3 regions of the Mesorhizobium sp. B1-1-5 genome follow, and region 3 is predicted to be linked to each of the others. Evidence: predicted binding sites of a transcription regulator. Region 3 holds the regulator's gene; each other region holds the start of a gene.
What was found. Region 3 encodes LexA, which represses DNA repair genes until DNA is damaged. Its sites were predicted from a motif close to TGTTCNNNNTGTGTTCNG; they were not measured.
Positions count from the first base shown of each region.

Region 1: dinB (DNA polymerase IV) is a predicted target of LexA. The motif match lies at 2,526-2,543, and genes of this name have one in related genera.
Region 2: recA (recombinase RecA) is a predicted target of LexA. The motif match lies at 3,861-3,878, and genes of this name have one in related genera.

Region 1 covers NZ_VFWS01000006.1:56,706-62,213, forward strand. The annotation lists gene FJ980_RS04145 (TadE/TadG family type IV pilus assembly protein) at 1-1,008, shown strand, start outside; gene FJ980_RS04150 (hypothetical protein) at 1,045-1,296, opposite strand; gene FJ980_RS04155 (polymerase) at 1,348-1,581, opposite strand; gene FJ980_RS04160 (cupin domain-containing protein) at 1,959-2,339, shown strand; gene dinB (DNA polymerase IV) at 2,610-3,872, shown strand; gene FJ980_RS04170 (patatin-like phospholipase family protein) at 4,092-5,330, shown strand; gene FJ980_RS04175 (SDR family oxidoreductase) at 5,458-5,508, shown strand, end outside.
Region 2 covers NZ_VFWS01000018.1:40,061-45,568, reverse strand. The annotation lists gene alaS (alanine--tRNA ligase) at 1-2,278, opposite strand, end outside; gene recA (recombinase RecA) at 2,705-3,802, opposite strand; gene FJ980_RS09440 (carbohydrate kinase family protein) at 4,176-5,114, shown strand; gene FJ980_RS09435 (pseudouridine-5'-phosphate glycosidase) at 5,156-5,508, shown strand, end outside.
Region 3 covers NZ_VFWS01000121.1:2,394-7,901, reverse strand. The annotation lists gene kynU (kynureninase) at 1-1,204, opposite strand, end outside; gene lexA (transcriptional repressor LexA) at 1,618-2,352, shown strand; gene FJ980_RS25135 (ComEC/Rec2 family competence protein) at 2,336-4,852, opposite strand; gene gltX (glutamate--tRNA ligase) at 4,955-5,508, shown strand, end outside.

The sequences.
Region 1 (5,508 bases), on a different contig from region 3:
CTCGGCCAGACCTTCTTCGCCGCAAATATGAGCGCAGCCGACGCGCAGGAGCTATCGGGCAGCCTCGCCGCCTTCCAGGCCAGCGCGAGCGGCAATCCGGGCGCCTATTTCATTTCGCTGTCGTCGAGCGTCAGCCGGCCGGCCTTCATCAGCGGCATGCCGGCCTGGCAGGCGACGCGCACCGCCTCGGTCAAGCTCAAGCCCGGCGCGCAAGCCTGCGTGCTCGCGCTCGATCAGCATGCCGGCGGCGCGGTCAACCTGCAGGGCTCGACCAATGTGGCGATGGACGGCTGCGTGATCGCGGCCAATTCAGACGCGCCCGACGCCGTCAACCGCGGCGGCTCGGCGATCGTCAGCGCCGGCTGCGTCTCGACGGTCGGCGGCACGCAAGGGCTGACGCCGCCGAACGCCACGCTTTCCTGCGGCGCGCCGCATGAGAACCAGTATGCTTCGTTCGATCCGCTGGCCGACGTCGTTCCTCCCGCCTACACGCTCTGCCTGCCGGTGCCCAATGGCAAAACGGTGACGCTCTCGCCGGGCACCTATTGCGACAAGACCTTGTCGGGAAAGATCACCCTCAATCCGGGCACCTATATCATGCGCAACGTCACCATAAAGCCGGGCGGCAACGGCAGCCTGAGCGGCCAGGGCGTGACGATCTTCCTGATGGAGAACTCACAACTCTATATCAACGCCAACGAGCAGGTGAACCTGTCGCCGCCCACCAGCGGCCCCTACGCCGGAATCGCCATCTACCAGGCTCGCGGCAACACACAGGCGCTGACGCTGAACGGCGGATCGGGCTCCGTGGTCAGCGGCTTCATCTACGCCCCGGACGCCGTCATCACCTATGCCGGAAATTCGGACATGAACGCCCAGGGCAGTTGCCTGCGGCTGGTCGGCGATACCATCTCGATGACGGGGAACTCGGCCGTGAAATCGGATTGCACGGCCGAACTCGGAGGCCGGACGGCGTATGCGGGCCGGATGATCACCTTGGCGAAATGAGCGCCAACCTCCTCCGCCAGGAGGAGGAGATTGCGCCTAGCCGACAATATCCGCGCCCGCTCGCTCGTCGAAGAGCACGGCGCAGCCGCGCTTGAGCGCGACCTGCGTCAAGGCGTTGGCCGCGTCCTCATCCGACGAGACGAAATCGCCGGTCAGGACGCGCAACTCCTCGACGGCCCTCGACATCGGCACGATACGGCCGGCCGAACGGTCGCTCACGCAGGCGTCGATGACGCACAGAAGATCGATGAGGTCGAAATTGTCCATGGCGGCCTCCGCCAGCGCCATCCCTTCGTTCCGTCAACGGCCCGGGGCGCGGACTGGTTCCCGCGCCCGGTTTCATCCGCGCGGCCTGGCGGGCGCGCGCTTGAGATCGAAGCGGGCCGGCAGGCATGGCTCGAGGCAGGCTCGGCGCAGCGATCCGGTGGCAATCGTATCGATCGGAAGAAGGATCACCATACGGGCCTGGCGCTCGGGCCAGAGCGGCCTGCCGAAGACGAAGAAGACGCCGCCGACCAGGCCGGCCAGAAGCAGCGCGGCAAACAGATTGGCGATCATCTTACCAGGTTGCACGGCCGGCAACTCCAGGAGCGGTTTCAGGGAAAGGCGTGCCCGCCATATCGCAGGAATAGCGGGCACGCCGTGGTCAACCGCCGATGAAGGGACTTTGTCCGGCGGCTTGCTAGCCAATGATTTTGGTGCCGTCGTTGTTTCCTGAAAATAGGCGTGTCGGGCCTCTGCGCTCGTACGATGGGACTTCGGTCCGAAGCTGGCCCGGGACCGTCGCCCGAGGGTCGGAACATCCACCTTGCACGACAATGCCCAAGCGTTCGGCTGAGCTCGCGGTCGCCTCAATTAATTAGCAATCACTCATAATAAGGCTTATGAATACACTGGCGGTCGCCGACGATCGCAACGTCAGGCGCCGCTTCACACATGGGAGGGATACCATGGCCGAAGTTGCAATGAAGGTGACGAAACTCGAATCCAAATCGCACAACAATCCCGACGAGGTCCGCGCGCCCGCCAAGACGCGTGTCGAGATCGTGCGGCTGCCGGGCTATACGCTCGGGCGGATGAACATGCAGCCGGGCTGGAAATGGTCCGAATGCGTGAAGCCGGTGGTCAAGACCGACAGCTGCCAAGTCTCGCATGTCGGCTATGCCGTGTCCGGCTCGATCACCATACGGATGACCGACGGCACGCAAAAGACCATCGAGGCCGGCACTTCCTACACCATCCCGCCCGGCCACGACGCCTGGGTGGAAGGCAACCAGCCGTTCCAATGCATCGAGGTGCTGAGCGCCGAACAATACGCCAAGCCGGCATAGCGCAGACAGTCGCAATTTACGTTCAGAAGCGAAGGAGGGATCGCCTCGCGAGGCGATCCCTCCTCAGCCTGCGGCGGCGTCTCCCGCGCAAAGGTCACGCGCACAACCGGCGTTCTATCTGTGGCTGCGCCCCCAGTTGTGGAAACCTGCACGGCCAAGCGTGGTGGCTTGACAGAGAGCTTCTTTTGTTCTCTTTATGTTCCGTTAATTCCCCTTACAAAAGACGCAGCTAATGCTGCAATGCCACACAAATGGCCATGGGAGCGCGCGATGGCCGCCACGAACACCGCCGCGGCCGCCACCATCCTGCATGCCGACCTCGACGCCTTCTACGCCTCGGTCGAGCAGCTGCTCGATCCGTCATTGCGTGGCAAGCCGATCGCCGTCGGCGGAGGCGTGGTGCTGGCGGCCTCCTATGAGGCGAAAATTTTTGGCGTGCGCGGCGGCATGCCGGGCCGCAAAGCGCGCGAGCTCTGCCCTCAGCTCATCTTCGTCGGCGGTCATTTTTCCGAGTACCAGCGCCTCGGCGACGCCGCGATCAAGGTGCTCGACGATTTCACGCCGGCGGTCGAGCGCATCTCGATCGACGAGGCTTTTGCCGACGTCGCCGGCTGCACGCATCTGTTCGGATCGCCGCAAGAGATCGCGCGAAAAATCCGCGAGCGGGTGAAGGCCGAGCTCGGTCTGCCGATCTCGATCGGCGTGGCGCGGACGAAGCATCTGGCCAAGATCGCCTCGCAGGTGGCCAAGCCCGACGGGCTGGTGGTGGTCGAGCCCTGCAGCGAGCTCGCCTTCCTGCACGACCTGCCTGTCACGCTGATGTGGGGTGTCGGCCCGGCGACCAAGGCCAGGCTGGCCGAGATCGGCGTCGAGACGATCGGGCAGCTGGCGCGCACCCATAGCGGCGCGCTGGAGCGGCTGATCGGCCACGCCGCCGGCCAGAAGCTTGCCGCGCTCGCCTGGAACCGCGACCCGCGAAAACTCGAGACACACCGCCGCGCGCATTCGGCCGGCGCGCAATCGGCGCTCGGCAGGAAGCCGGCCGTGCAGCGCGTCTTCGTGCCGACGCTGCTGCATCTGGCCGACCGCGTCGCCAGCCGGTTGCGCGCCAAGGACCGGCCCGGGCGCACGGTGACGGTGCGGGTTCGCTTCGCCGATCTGCGCGCAGTGAGCCGCTCGATCACGCTCGACCAGCCGATCCAGGCGACCGCGATGCTGGCGGAGATCGCTGAGGAACTGGTGCGCGGCGTGCTTGCCGTCCATCCGGGCGAGAAGGACATCTCGCTGCTCGCCATCTCCGTCTCGCATCTGGAGGAGCATGCCGAGCTGCAGCTCGAACTGCCGCTCGGGCTGGCGGACGAGAAGCTGAGGCCCGGCAGCCGCAAAGGTCTCGCGCGCTTCGGCGCCGACCGGGCGGTGGACAAGATCCGCCAGCGCTTTGGCAAGGAAGCGGTCGGCTATGGCACGGTGGCGCTGGAAGGCCCGCGCTCGGTGCCGGACGGGTTTAGGGAATTGGCCGAGAAGGAGCTGTGAGTGGCTGAGGCATCTCCGCTGGCGGCATTGGAGATTGGCGAAAGCCTACGCGCCGTCCGTGCGCTACGTACCAACCGCTTCGGATAACCTCCCATCCGTCGGCGCGGGCCGATTTCCAATCTGTGAAGTTACGCGTTCCCCCACTTGCAAGAACGTCGGTGCTGGGCTCGATTGCCCAAAGCCAGGCTTAAGGACGCCGGAGAGGCAAAGGGGGCCGCGATGGAGCCGATTGCGGCTGGATCACCACCGGACGCGGATGGCGGCGCGCCCGAGCGATACGATCTCGGCCTCTGCCTTTCGGGTGGCGGCTACCGCGCCATGCTGTTTCATGCCGGCGCGCTATGCCGCCTCAACGAGGCCGGGCTGCTCCAGAAACTCGACATGGTAAGCTCGGTCTCGGGCGGCTCGATCGCCGCCGGGCTGCTGGCGGTGCTTTGGCCGCGTTTCGCCTTCGTCGACGGTGTCGCCGCCAATTTCGATATCTATCTGGACAGGATCCTGGAGTTCTCGCAAGTCTTCCTCGACGCGCCGGCGATCTTCAAAGGCCTGCTCAACCCGTTTTCGAGCGCGGCGCGCGAAGTCGCCGCCTGCTACGAGAAACACCTGTTCGCCGGCTCGAGGCCGATGTTGAAGAGCCTGCCGGAAAAACCCTGGTTCGTGTTCTGCTCCAGCAATCTCGGCACCGGCTCGCTGTTCCGGCTGTCGCGGCGCTACATCGCCGACTACCGCATCGGCGTCGCCTACCAGGCCGACCTGCCGGTGGCTCTCGCGATTGCCGCCTCCTCGGCCTTCCCGCCTTTCCTGTCGCCGCTGCGGCTCGACCTCACGCCCTTCGCGTGGAAGAACGACAAGCTCGACCCCTCTGTCGGCCCGCCGGTGCCGCCGCGGCGCGCCGTGCTCACCGATGGCGGCGTCTATGACAATCACGGCATCGAGCCGGCGCTGAGACGCTGCCGCTGGCTTCTGGTCAGCGACGCCGGCGCGCCCTGGCAGGCTTCGAGCGCGGGCTACCGGAACTGGTTATCGCAACTGAAGCGCGTGCTCGACACCACCGACAATCAGGTGCGCTCGCTCAGGCGCCGGGATCTGGTGGCGCGCTTCCAGGCAGCCAAGGACGCCGACGATCGCGGCCTGGCCAACGACGCGACCCGGCCCGGCTATGCGGCGACGCGCGGCGTCTTCTGGTCGATCGCCAGCAAACCCGACACGACCGAGCCGAGCTTCGTGCAGACCGCCGCCGCCGCGCCTGCCGATATCGGCACCTCGCTCCATTTCCTGGGCAGCGAAGAGACGGTCGACCTGGTGAACTGGGGCTATTGCGCCGCCGACCAGGCGCTGCGGGGCTGGTACGAGCCGGCGGTGGCTGCGGGCAAGGGCGTGCCGCTGAAAGCGGGCGACGTGAAGCCCGGCCGCTGCGCGCGAGTGTCGAGGATGGTGATGAGTGGCTTCAAGGTTTGAGGGTGCTCGAGATTGGCAGTTCCGCCGCCTTCGCCAATTATCAATCGCCTTGGCGCAATCCAATCCGGTTCGTGCCCCGCACTGCTTCGTGCTAACAGAGCGCTTTCAGCAAGGAATGGATCAGGACATGGCAGGCGAGAAAGTAGCTTTGGTGACGGCTGGCGGCAGCGGCATGGGG
Region 2 (5,508 bases), on a different contig from region 3:
GCGCTTCCGTAAGCTCCTTTTCGAGCTTCTTGCGCTCTTCAAGCAATGTTTCGACGCGCGACGGCACATCGGCCGGCGCGATTTTCAAGGTCGCTGCCGCGGCTTTCAGCCGCCTGTCCTGCTCGTCCAAATGCTTGCGCGCCGCCTCGCCGGTCAGCGCTTCGATGCGGCGCACACCGGCCGCCACCGCGCTGTCCGACAGGATGCGCACCAGGCCGATATCGCCGGTCGATTTCACATGCGTGCCGCCGCAAAGCTCGACGGAATAAGGCCGATTGGCCTTGGCGCCATGCAGGCCGGTGCCCATCGACACGACACGCACCTCGTCGCCGTATTTCTCGCCGAACAGCGCCATGGCGCCCTCGGCGATCGCGTCGTCGACCGACATCAGCCGCGTCGTCACCGGGCTGTTCTGCACGACGATCTCGTTGGCCATGCGCTCGACCTCCTCGAGTTCCTCGGCCGAGATCGGCTTGTTGTGCGAGATGTCGAAGCGCAGCCTTTCGGGCGCAACCAGCGACCCCTTCTGCGCGACATGGGTGCCCAGCACCTCGCGCAGCGCCTCGTGGATGAGATGCGTCGCGGAGTGGTTGGCGCGCAGCCTCGAGCGGCGGGCATGATCGACCTTCAGCTCGACGGCATCACCCGTTTTGACCGTGCCTTTGGCCACCTTGCCGAGATGCACGAACAAACCATCGGCCTTCTTCTGCGTGTCCGAGATCTCGATTGAAAAACCCTCGCCGGAAATCACGCCGGTGTCGCCCATCTGGCCGCCGGATTCGCCGTAGAACGGCGTCTGGTTGACGACCACGGCGACCGCATCGCCCTGGCTCGCGCTGTCGATGGTCTTGCCGTCCTTGACCAGGGCCTGGACGATGCCTTCCGCAGCTTCAGTCTCATAGCCGAGGAATTCGGTCGCGCCGGTCTTTTCGCGCACGGAGAACCACACCGTCTCGGTCGCGGCTTCGCCCGAGCCAGCCCAATGCGCGCGCGCCTCGGCCTTTTGCCGCTCCATCGCGTCGGTGAAGCCGGCGATATCGACCGAGATGCTGCGCTGGCGCAGCGCATCCTGGGTCAGATCGAGCGGGAAGCCATAGGTATCGTAGAGCTTGAAGGCCGTCTCGCCGTCCAGCATGTCGCCGGCTTTGAGCGTCTCGGTCGCGTCCGAAAGCAGGCCGAGGCCGCGCACCAGCGTCTTGCGGAAGCGTCTTTCCTCAAGCTTCAGCGTTTCGGTGATCAGCGCCTCGCCGCGCACCAGCTCGGGATAGGCCTGGCCCATCTCGCGCACCAGCGACGGCACCAGCTGCCACATCAGCGGCTCCTTGGCGCCCAGCAGCTGCGCGTGGCGCATGGCACGGCGCATGATGCGGCGCAGCACATAGCCGCGCCCCTCATTCGACGGCAGCACGCCGTCGGCCACCAGGAACGAGGACGAGCGCAGATGATCCGCGATGACGCGGTACGACCCGACGTTCTCCTGGCTTGGCCCCTGGCCGAGCGCGGAGGACGCAGCGTCGATCAGATGCTTGAACAGGTCGGTCTCGAAGACGCTTTCGACGCCCTGCAGGATAGAGGCCATGCGCTCCAGGCCCATGCCGGTGTCGATCGAGGGACGCGGCAGGTCGACGCGCTCATCCTTGGTCACCTGCTCGTATTGCATGAACACCAGGTTCCAGAATTCCAGGAACCGGTCGCCATCCTCTTCCGGGCTGCCGGGCGGTCCGCCCCAGATATGCTCGCCGCGATCGATGAAGATTTCCGAGCACGGGCCGCAGGGGCCGGTGTCGCCCATCGCCCAGAAATTATCCGAGGTAGGAATCCGGATGATGCGATCGTCCGAGAAGCCGGCGATCTTCTTCCAGTAAGCCGCCGCCTCGTCGTCGGTATGGTAGACGGTGACGAGCAGCTTGTCCTTCTTGAGGCCGAAACCCTTGGTGATCAGGTTCCACGCAAGCTCGATCGCGCGCTCCTTGAAATAGTCGCCGAACGAGAAATTGCCGAGCATCTCGAAGAAGGTCAGATGGCGCGCGGTGTAGCCGACATTGTCGAGGTCGTTGTGCTTGCCGCCGGCGCGCACGCTCTTTTGCGCGGTAGAGGCCCGCGAATAGGGACGCTTCTCCAGGCCCGTGAAGACGTTCTTGAACTGCACCATGCCGGCGTTGGTGAACATCAGCGTCGGATCGTTGCGCGGCACCAGCGGGCTGGAGGCGACGATCTCGTGGCCCTCCTTGCGGAAGTAGTCGAGGAATGTCGACCGGATGTCGTTCACGCCACTCATTGCATACTGCCTTTTTCGCAAGAACCGCCGGCCCGGCCGGCGGCAAATGGGCTTTGGTGTTTCAGAAGATAGATTGGCCTTTTAGCGATAGCTCTTGAGCCTGTCCAGAAACACGCAAAACAGGCGTGTCGCTCAAAACTGCGCAAGCGGTTTTGGGAAAACGACATGCACAAGCATGGACCAAAGCGCATTGCTGAATTCATTGCAGCGCGGCCAATCGGCCGACGAGCGGCGGCTCAGCGCTGCCCGCGAAACGCAAAACCGCCGGCACGAAGGCCGGCGGTTCGGGTTACGCAATACAAGAACTCGATTACATAAGCATAAGACGATAAACCAGGATTGTGGCCGAACTCCGGCTAAGCCAACCAACTATCCTCGGCCGCCCTCGGGTCGCGCAGAGCCCAAAATCCCAGGCGTAAACGCACTTTACAGGGCGCCGGCTTCGTCCTCGAAACCGTCGTCGCCGCCTTCCGAGCCGCCATTCTCAAGGAATTTCTCGGCGATCAGCCCGGCATTCTGGCGCAATGCAAGCTCGACCTCACGCGCCGTGTCGGGATTGTCGCGCAGGAACAGTTTTGCGTTCTCGCGACCCTGGCCGAGGCGCTGGGAATTGTAGGAGAACCAGGCGCCCGACTTCTCGATGACGCCGGCCTTGACGCCGAGATCGATCAGCTCGCCGGTCTTCGACACGCCCTCGCCATACATGATGTCGAACTCGACCACCTTGAAGGGCGGGGCCAGCTTGTTCTTCACCACCTTGACGCGGGTCTGGTTGCCGACGACCTCGTCGCGGTCCTTGACCGAGCCGATGCGGCGGATGTCGAGGCGCACCGAGGCGTAGAATTTCAGCGCGTTGCCGCCGGTGGTCGTCTCGGGCGAGCCGAACATGACGCCGATCTTCATGCGGATCTGGTTGATGAAGATGACCATGGTGTTGGAACGCGAGATCGAGGCGGTCAGCTTGCGCAGCGCCTGGCTCATCAGGCGAGCCTGAAGACCGGGCAGCGAATCGCCCATCTCGCCTTCGATTTCAGCGCGCGGCGTCAGTGCCGCCACCGAGTCGACGACCAGCACGTCGATGGCGCCCGAACGCACCAGCGTGTCGCAGATCTCCAGCGCCTGCTCGCCGGTGTCGGGCTGCGAGATCAAAAGGTTCTCGAGGTCGACGCCAAGCTTGCGGGCATAGACCGGATCGAGCGCGTGCTCGGCATCGACGAAGGCGCAGATGCCGCCCTTCTTCTGGGCTTCCGCAACCGTGTGCAGCGCCAGCGTCGTCTTGCCCGAGCTTTCCGGCCCGTAAATCTCGATGATGCGGCCGCGCGGCAGGCCGCCGACGCCGAGCGCGATGTCGAGGCCGAGCGAGCCGGTCGGCACGGTTTCGATCTCGACCACCTGCTCGTTGGCGCCGAGCCGCATGATCGAGCCCTTGCCGAACGCGCGCTCGATTTGCGACAGCGCCGCGTCCAGAGCCTTTGATTTGTCCACTGCCTTATCCTCTACAAGCCGCAAAGAATTCTGAGCCATGATACATCACCCCTTGGTCGTCAATGAAGGCCGGACAATCCGTGATCCCTGCTTGTTTTGTACCTTTTTTGTTCTCATTTGGCAAGGGGCAACAAATATCTGAAAAATAATCAATATCTGGATTTGTTCTATTTTTGTCTCACCAAGGCTGGTACAGGGTGCAGCCACCGGTCCAGAAGAGATTTCGATATCCGGCCGTCCGAATCGCGACCCCGATTGCAGGGCGACCTGAGGAAACCTAGACCAATTGCAGGAAAAGTGCGTAGCGGTTTTCCGTCCGGGATAAAGACTTAGGGCAGTTCGGCGATTCCGTGAAACGCTGAACCGCTCTAGTGTGCGCAGCCGCGCGACCAACGAAAGTCACCGACCCGAAATGCCGACATCCCCAACAATCCTGGCGCTTGGCGGCGCCCATATCGACCGGCGCGGCCAGGTCTCGGGCATCTATGTGCCCGCGGCTTCGAATCCCGGCATCATGCGCGAGGACGTCGGCGGCGTGGTTTTCAACGCGCTGCGCAGCGTGGTGAAGCGCGGCGTGTCGGCCTCGCTGATCTCGGTGCGTGGCGGCGACGCTGCGGCGGACACGGTCGCCTCGGCGATCGACAACGCCGGGATAACCGACCTTTCGGTGGTGTTCCTCGACCGCACGACGCCGAGCTACACGGCGCTGATCGATGCCGAAGGCGAGTTGATCGTCGGGCTTGCCGACATGGCGCTCTACGACCTTGCCTTCCCCAAGCAAATAAGGCGCGCCAAGGTGCGCGAGGCGATCGCCGCCGCCGACGCCATCATGTGCGACGCCAACCTGCCGACGGCGGCGCTGGAGCGCCTGCTGGCGCTTGCCGGGGGCCGGCCGGTCTTCGCCATAGCCGTCTCGCCGGCCAAGGTCGTCCGCCTGGCGCCGCTGCTCGACCGTCTGTCGCTGCTCTTCATGAACCGTCGCGAGGCCGCCGCGCTGGTCGGCGCCGAGCCATCCGGCAAGACCCTTGTCGACGCGCTCAGGCGCGCTGGCCTGAATGCCGGCGTGGTCACGTCCGGCAGCGCTCCGGTGCTAGGCTTCGACGACACCGGCATCTTCGAGATCGACCCGCCCGCGCCGCGCAAGGTGGCCGACGTGACCGGCGCCGGCGACGCCTTGACCGGCGCAACCGTCGCCGCCTTGCTGCGCGGCCTGCCACTGCGCGCAGCACTACGCGAAGGCCTTGCCGCGGCAATGCTCGCCATAGAGAGCCCGCAGGCCGTGCCGTCCTTCACGATCACCACCTTCACGCAGGCGCTTGCCCTTGTGCCGGAGCCGCGGGAAGTGGCATAGGGCCACCACTGCCGGAGCAATCCCTCGGATCGGAGACAGCCATGACGCCTGACACCGCCCGCCCCTTTGTCGACATCCATCCGCCCGTGGCGGAGGCGCTTGCCGCCGGCCGGCCCGTGGTGGCGCTGGAAAGCACCATCATCACCCACGGCATGCCCTACCCCGACAACGGCGCCATGGCCGCCAAGATCGAGCAGATCATCATCGATGGCGGCGCGGTACCGGCGACGATCGCCGTGGTCGAGGGCCGCATCAAGATCGGCCTCTCCGACGGCGAGCGCGAATCGCTTGCCATGACGGGCGATGCCATGAAGCTGTCGCGCGCCGATCTCGGTTTCGCGGTCGCTCAAACGCGCACCGGCGGCACCACGGTTGCGGCGACCATGATCGCCGC
Region 3 (5,508 bases):
TGCCAGTGCGCAGGATGTCCTCCAGCACCTCGACCGCATTCCAGACATCTCGGTAACCGACATAGAGCGGCGTGAAGCCGAAACGAATGGTGGATGGCGCGCGGAAATCGCCGATCACGCCGCGCTCGATCAGGGCGCGCATCACCTGGTAGCCATTTGGATGGGCGAACGATACCTGGCTGCCGCGTTCTGCGCCTGAGCGCGGGCTCTCCAACTCAAGACCGAAGCCGCCGCATCTGGCCTCGACAAGCCGAATGAACAGGTCCGTCAGCGCGACGCTTTTTCCACGCACGGCTGTCATGTCGACGTCGTTCCAGATATCCAGCGCGCCTTTCAGCGCGCGCATCGACAGCACCGGCTGCGTTCCGCACAGGAACCGCCGGATCCCCGTGCCGGCGGCATAGCCCTGCTCGAATGCGAAAGGCCGGGCATGGCTCCACCAGCCGCTGAGCGGCTGGCGAATGTCGCGGTGGTGGCGGTTCGCGGCGTAGATGAAGGCCGGCGAGCCCGGCCCGCCATTGAGATATTTGTAGGTGCAGCCGACAGCGAAATCGGCATTCGAGCCGTCGAGATCCACCGGCAGCGCACCCGCCGTGTGGCAGAGGTCCCACACGATCAACGCCCCGGCTTCATGGGCCTTGCGGGTGAGCGCCGCCATGTCGCGCAGCCGGCCGGATTTGTAGTTGACGTGGTTGACCAGGATGACGGCGACGCGATCGTCGACCAGTTCCTCAATCGTCGGGGCATCGGCGCCTTCGAGCCGCAGCACCGTGCCGGGCCGCGTCGATGCGACCCCTTCCGCCATGTAGAGGTCGGTCGGAAAGCTGTCGGCCTCGGCAACGATCACCGAACGCTCGGGCCGCATTGCAAGTGCCGCATGCAGGACCTTGTAGATATTGATCGAGGTCGTGTCGCAAACGACCGTCTGGCCGGGTTTCGCGCCGATCAGGCGCCCGAGCTGGTCGCCCAGCTCGATGGGCATATCGAACCAGTCGGCGGTGTTCCAGGCGCGGATGAGATCCCGCGCCCATTCCTGCCTCGCGGCAGTCTCGATCTCGTTGAAGGCGTCGATCGAAGCAGCGCCCAGCGAATTGCCGTCGAGGTATATGACGCCTTCCGGCAAGACGAAGCGATCGCGTGTGGCGCGCAGCGGATCCGCGGCATCCATCGCCTCGACTTCGGCGAAATCAGGAATTCCCCTCATTGTGCTGCCGCCTCCATTTCGATCTGGCCAAGGGGGTTGTCTCACCACCGTCGGCGACAGGGCAAGAACCTTTGGTCCTATGTTAGCTGGTCCATAGACGGCGAAGACCCTGGATCGGAACCATTGCTAAGGTTGGCACGGTGCGGCACGCTTGCGCAGAAACCGACGTGATCCCATCCACGGCTTCGTGATGGTGTCGGCTCTTGATTCAGCTTAAGGAGGCTCCAAATCCGAGCGGAATCAACGCCCCTACCCCAGCCGGGACGGCCAAGGCATCACCGGATGCGACATCGTTTCGGCCGCCTTAACAAATTCACTAAACTTTAAACGGTTGCGGAACACAACTGGAACAGATAGTGTTTGTTCTGGGTTTGTTTTTCTGATTCTGGTTTCAGAACCCGTGGGGGCCGCCGATGCTGACGCGCAAACAACATGAACTCCTGATGTTCATCCATGAACGCCTGAAGGAGAGCGGAATTCCTCCATCATTCGATGAGATGAAGGAGGCGCTCGACCTTGCCTCCAAGTCCGGCATCCACCGGCTGATCACGGCGCTGGAAGAACGCGGCTTCATTCGCCGGCTGCCGAACCGGGCGCGCGCGCTGGAAGTGCTGCGCCTGCCCGACTCGATCGCGCCAGGCCTTAATGCCGCGAAGAAGTTTTCGCCGAGCGTCATCCAGGGCGGCCAAGGCAATCTCAATCGCCAGGTCAAGCCGGCGACGCCATCGCGCACCCCGACGCCAAGCAATGACGACGAGGCCGCGGCGGCCGTATCCATTCCGGTGATGGGCCGCATCGCCGCCGGCGTGCCGATTGACGCCATCCAGCACCAGACGCATTCGATCTCGGTGCCGCCGGACATGATCATGGGCGGCGAGCATTATGCGTTGGAGGTCAAGGGCGACTCGATGATCGAGGCCGGGATCTTCGACGGCGATACCGTCATCATCCGCAATGCCAACACGGCAAGCCCGGGCGAGATCGTGGTGGCGCTCGTCGACGATGAGGAGGCAACCTTGAAGCGTTTCCGCCGCAAGGGTGCCTCGATCGCGCTCGAAGCCGCCAACCCGGCCTATGAGACCCGGATCTTTGGACCGGACCGGGTCAAGGTTCAGGGCAAGCTCGTGGGACTTATTCGCCGCTATTGAGCAGAACTGCTCGCCGTCTTCGCCCGGACGACAATCTATTGGGCCGGTGCGGCGGCTGGTTTTCCGGCTGCTTATAGGGCGCCAGTCCCCTCGCCTCGCGCGTGTATTTCCGCTGCTCGTGCCAGGGTCGGTATGGTTCTACGACCGCGTAGCGGACGGTTGGCCGCGCGGTTGCCGATTGCGGATCGAAGAAGACGGCGGCGCTGCCGTCGCGCGCCAGCTGCCGCTTGGTGACGACGAGCACACGCGGATCGCGGCATGGGTTATAGGCCGTGGCGTCGTTGATGACGATGAGGTCGGCGAAACCGCAGGCCGGCCGGGCGGCGTCGCGGGTCTCGGCGAGCGCGACGATCGCGCCGGAAGGATGCCGGCCGATGCAGAGATCGCCGGTGCAATAGAAGGGCGAGCCGGGTGGCAGGTCGACGGGATCGGCAATGTCCAGCGTATCTTTGGCGAACCTTTCCGGCGGCACGATATCCTCGGCTTTCAGCGCCCGTTTCCAGTTGTCGGTAGTGAACTCGTTGGAGCGTTCGCGATTGACGGCAAGCTCGCCGCCGCCGATCGGCATCGCCACCAGATGCGCGTCCTCGGAAATGAGCACATCCGGTGTGCGGACGTGCGGAATGGCCAGCAGCGCGGCGAGCGCGAAGGGAACGGCGGCAAGCCTCAGCCAGGTGGTGGCCATTGTCGCGACGACCAGCGCGACCGTCGCCAGCAGCACCGACTGGATCGAGATCAGCCCGACGGCATCGACAGGCGAGCGCTCGGAAATCCATGCCGAGATGGCGATCATCGCCGTCAGCCCCTTGCCCATCACATAGAGGAGCGGACCGTCGAAGCCGAAGGGCATGGCCAGCGCGCTCAGCACGGCGAACGGCATGACGATCAGCGAGACGATCGGCATGACCGCCAGATTGGCAAGCAGGCTGAGCGGCGACACCCGCTGGAAGTGCCAGATGGCAAACAGCAATGTCGCGCTGCCCGCGATGAGCGACGTCACGGCGGCGCCGCCCACGCCAACCACCAGTTTTCGCGACAGGAACCCGAGGAACGAACGCTTTGCCGGCGGCGCGGTCGTTTTGCCGGCGCGATAATCGGCAAAGCCGGCATAGGCGCCGACCAGGGCGGCGGTGGCGGCGAAGGACATCTGGAAGCTCGGGCCAACCACTTCGTGCGGCGAGACAAGGATCACGGCGATGGCAGAGATCGCCAGGTTGCGCATTGTCAGCGCCGCGCGGTCGAAGAGCACGGCGGCGAGCATCACGGCCAGCATGATGAAGCTTCGCTCGGCCGCCACCACGATGCCGGAGATGATGAGGTAGGCGGCGATCGAGATGAGTGCGATCCCGGCGGCGTATTTCTTCACCGGCCGCCGCGACGAGAAATCCGGAAACAGCGCGAAGGCGCCGCGCAAAAGCACCATGATCGTGCCGGCAACCAGCGCCATATGCAGGCCGGAGATCGAAATGATGTGGTAGATGCCGGTCCGTCGCATCGACTCGTTGATTTCGTCCGGAATGCCGGCACGAACGCCGACGATCAGCGCCGCTGCGATCTCACCCTCGGAACCACCGATGCTGCTCCTGATGTGGTCGGCAATCCCCTCGCGAGCGTTTTCTATGGCCGATGCCACGCGCGCGCCGAAAGGCACCTCCGTTGGAACTGTCTGGGTCGACGCGACAAGTTTCGGATCGCCCAGGAAAAAGCCACTGGCGCCGATGCCGGCAAAATAGCTGTCGAAGGAAAAGTCGTAGCTGTCCGGCCGAACCGGACCTGTCGGCGGCAGCAGCTTGGCATAGCCGGTCAGGATCGACCCGGCCGTCATGCCGGACGGGATCCTGCGCGCCGACAGCCTGATACGGTCCGGCGCGTAGCGCAGCTTCGGACGCTCGGTGGATATCAGATCTATGGTGAGCCGGACACGGCCGTTGGCCATCGCCTCGGCGGTGACGAGGCGGCCCGTCAGCCGTGTCTGGATTTCGGAACCCAGCATCGGGGTGGCCATCCGCCAGGTCTCCACCTTGGCCGCGAGAAAGCCCAAGGCGCAGAAAAACGCCGCCATGAACGCAAGGTGCGTTCTGTGCCGGGAACGCGAGACCGCCGCGCAGACCGCCATCAGGGCGACCGCCGGAAGCGGCCTGTAGAGGTCCGGCTCGGCGCTCAGCGAGAAGTAACAGATCACGCCGGCTGCCAGGAACACCGGTACCAGCAGAAAGCCGACGCCACGGTCGAGCTCGGTGGTGGCGGCGACCGCAACGCTTCGGCGCAGAGCAGGAAGCGAAACGCGGCCAAGCTGTCTGCGGATCCGGCCGACATTGGCTGTCGGCGAGGCTGGCGGTAACGTGCCGCCGCCAGGCGGCAGAAGCTCAGCTGGCGGGCGCGGCGCCGGAAGCGAAACCGGCGCTTCCTCAGCGGGCACGGCATGAGCAAACATCAGGCGTTCACTGACGCCCGCTGTCGTTCCCTCGCCCTCCTCCGCGCCCCGGCCACGTCCAGCCATCGGGTCTGCCCCTTGCGCCCCAGACCGCCTATGCTACATGAACGCCGGTCGCGTGGAAGTCTGCGCGAAACATGCATTTTTCAGCGCTTCCTCGAGAGTTCCATGTCCGACAAGGTCGTCACCCGTTTTGCCCCCTCGCCTACAGGCTATCTGCATATCGGCGGGGCGCGCACGGCGCTGTTCAACTGGCTCTATGCCAAGCACACCGGCGGCACGATGCTGCTGCGCATCGAGGATACCGATCGCGAGCGCTCCACCGAAGCCGCCACGGCCGCCATTCTCGACGGGCTGACCTGGCTTGGCCTCTCCTGGGATGGCGACGCCGTCTCGCAATTCGAGCGTGCGCCGCGTCACCGCGAGGTGGCGGAGGAGCTCGTGCGCATGGGCAAGGCCTATTACAGCTACGAGACGCCGGCGGAGCTGGAGGCGATGCGCGAGGCCGCACGTGCCAAGGGCCTGCCGCCGCGTTACAACGGCCATTGGCGCGACCGCGGCCCATCCGAGGCGCCGGCAGGCGTCAAGGGCGCGATCCGCATCAAGGCGCCGACCGAGGGCGTGACGATCGTCAACGACCGCGTGCAGGGCGAGGTGCGCTTCCCCAACAAGGATCTCGACGACTTCATCATCCTGCGTTCCGATGGCGTCCCGACCTACAT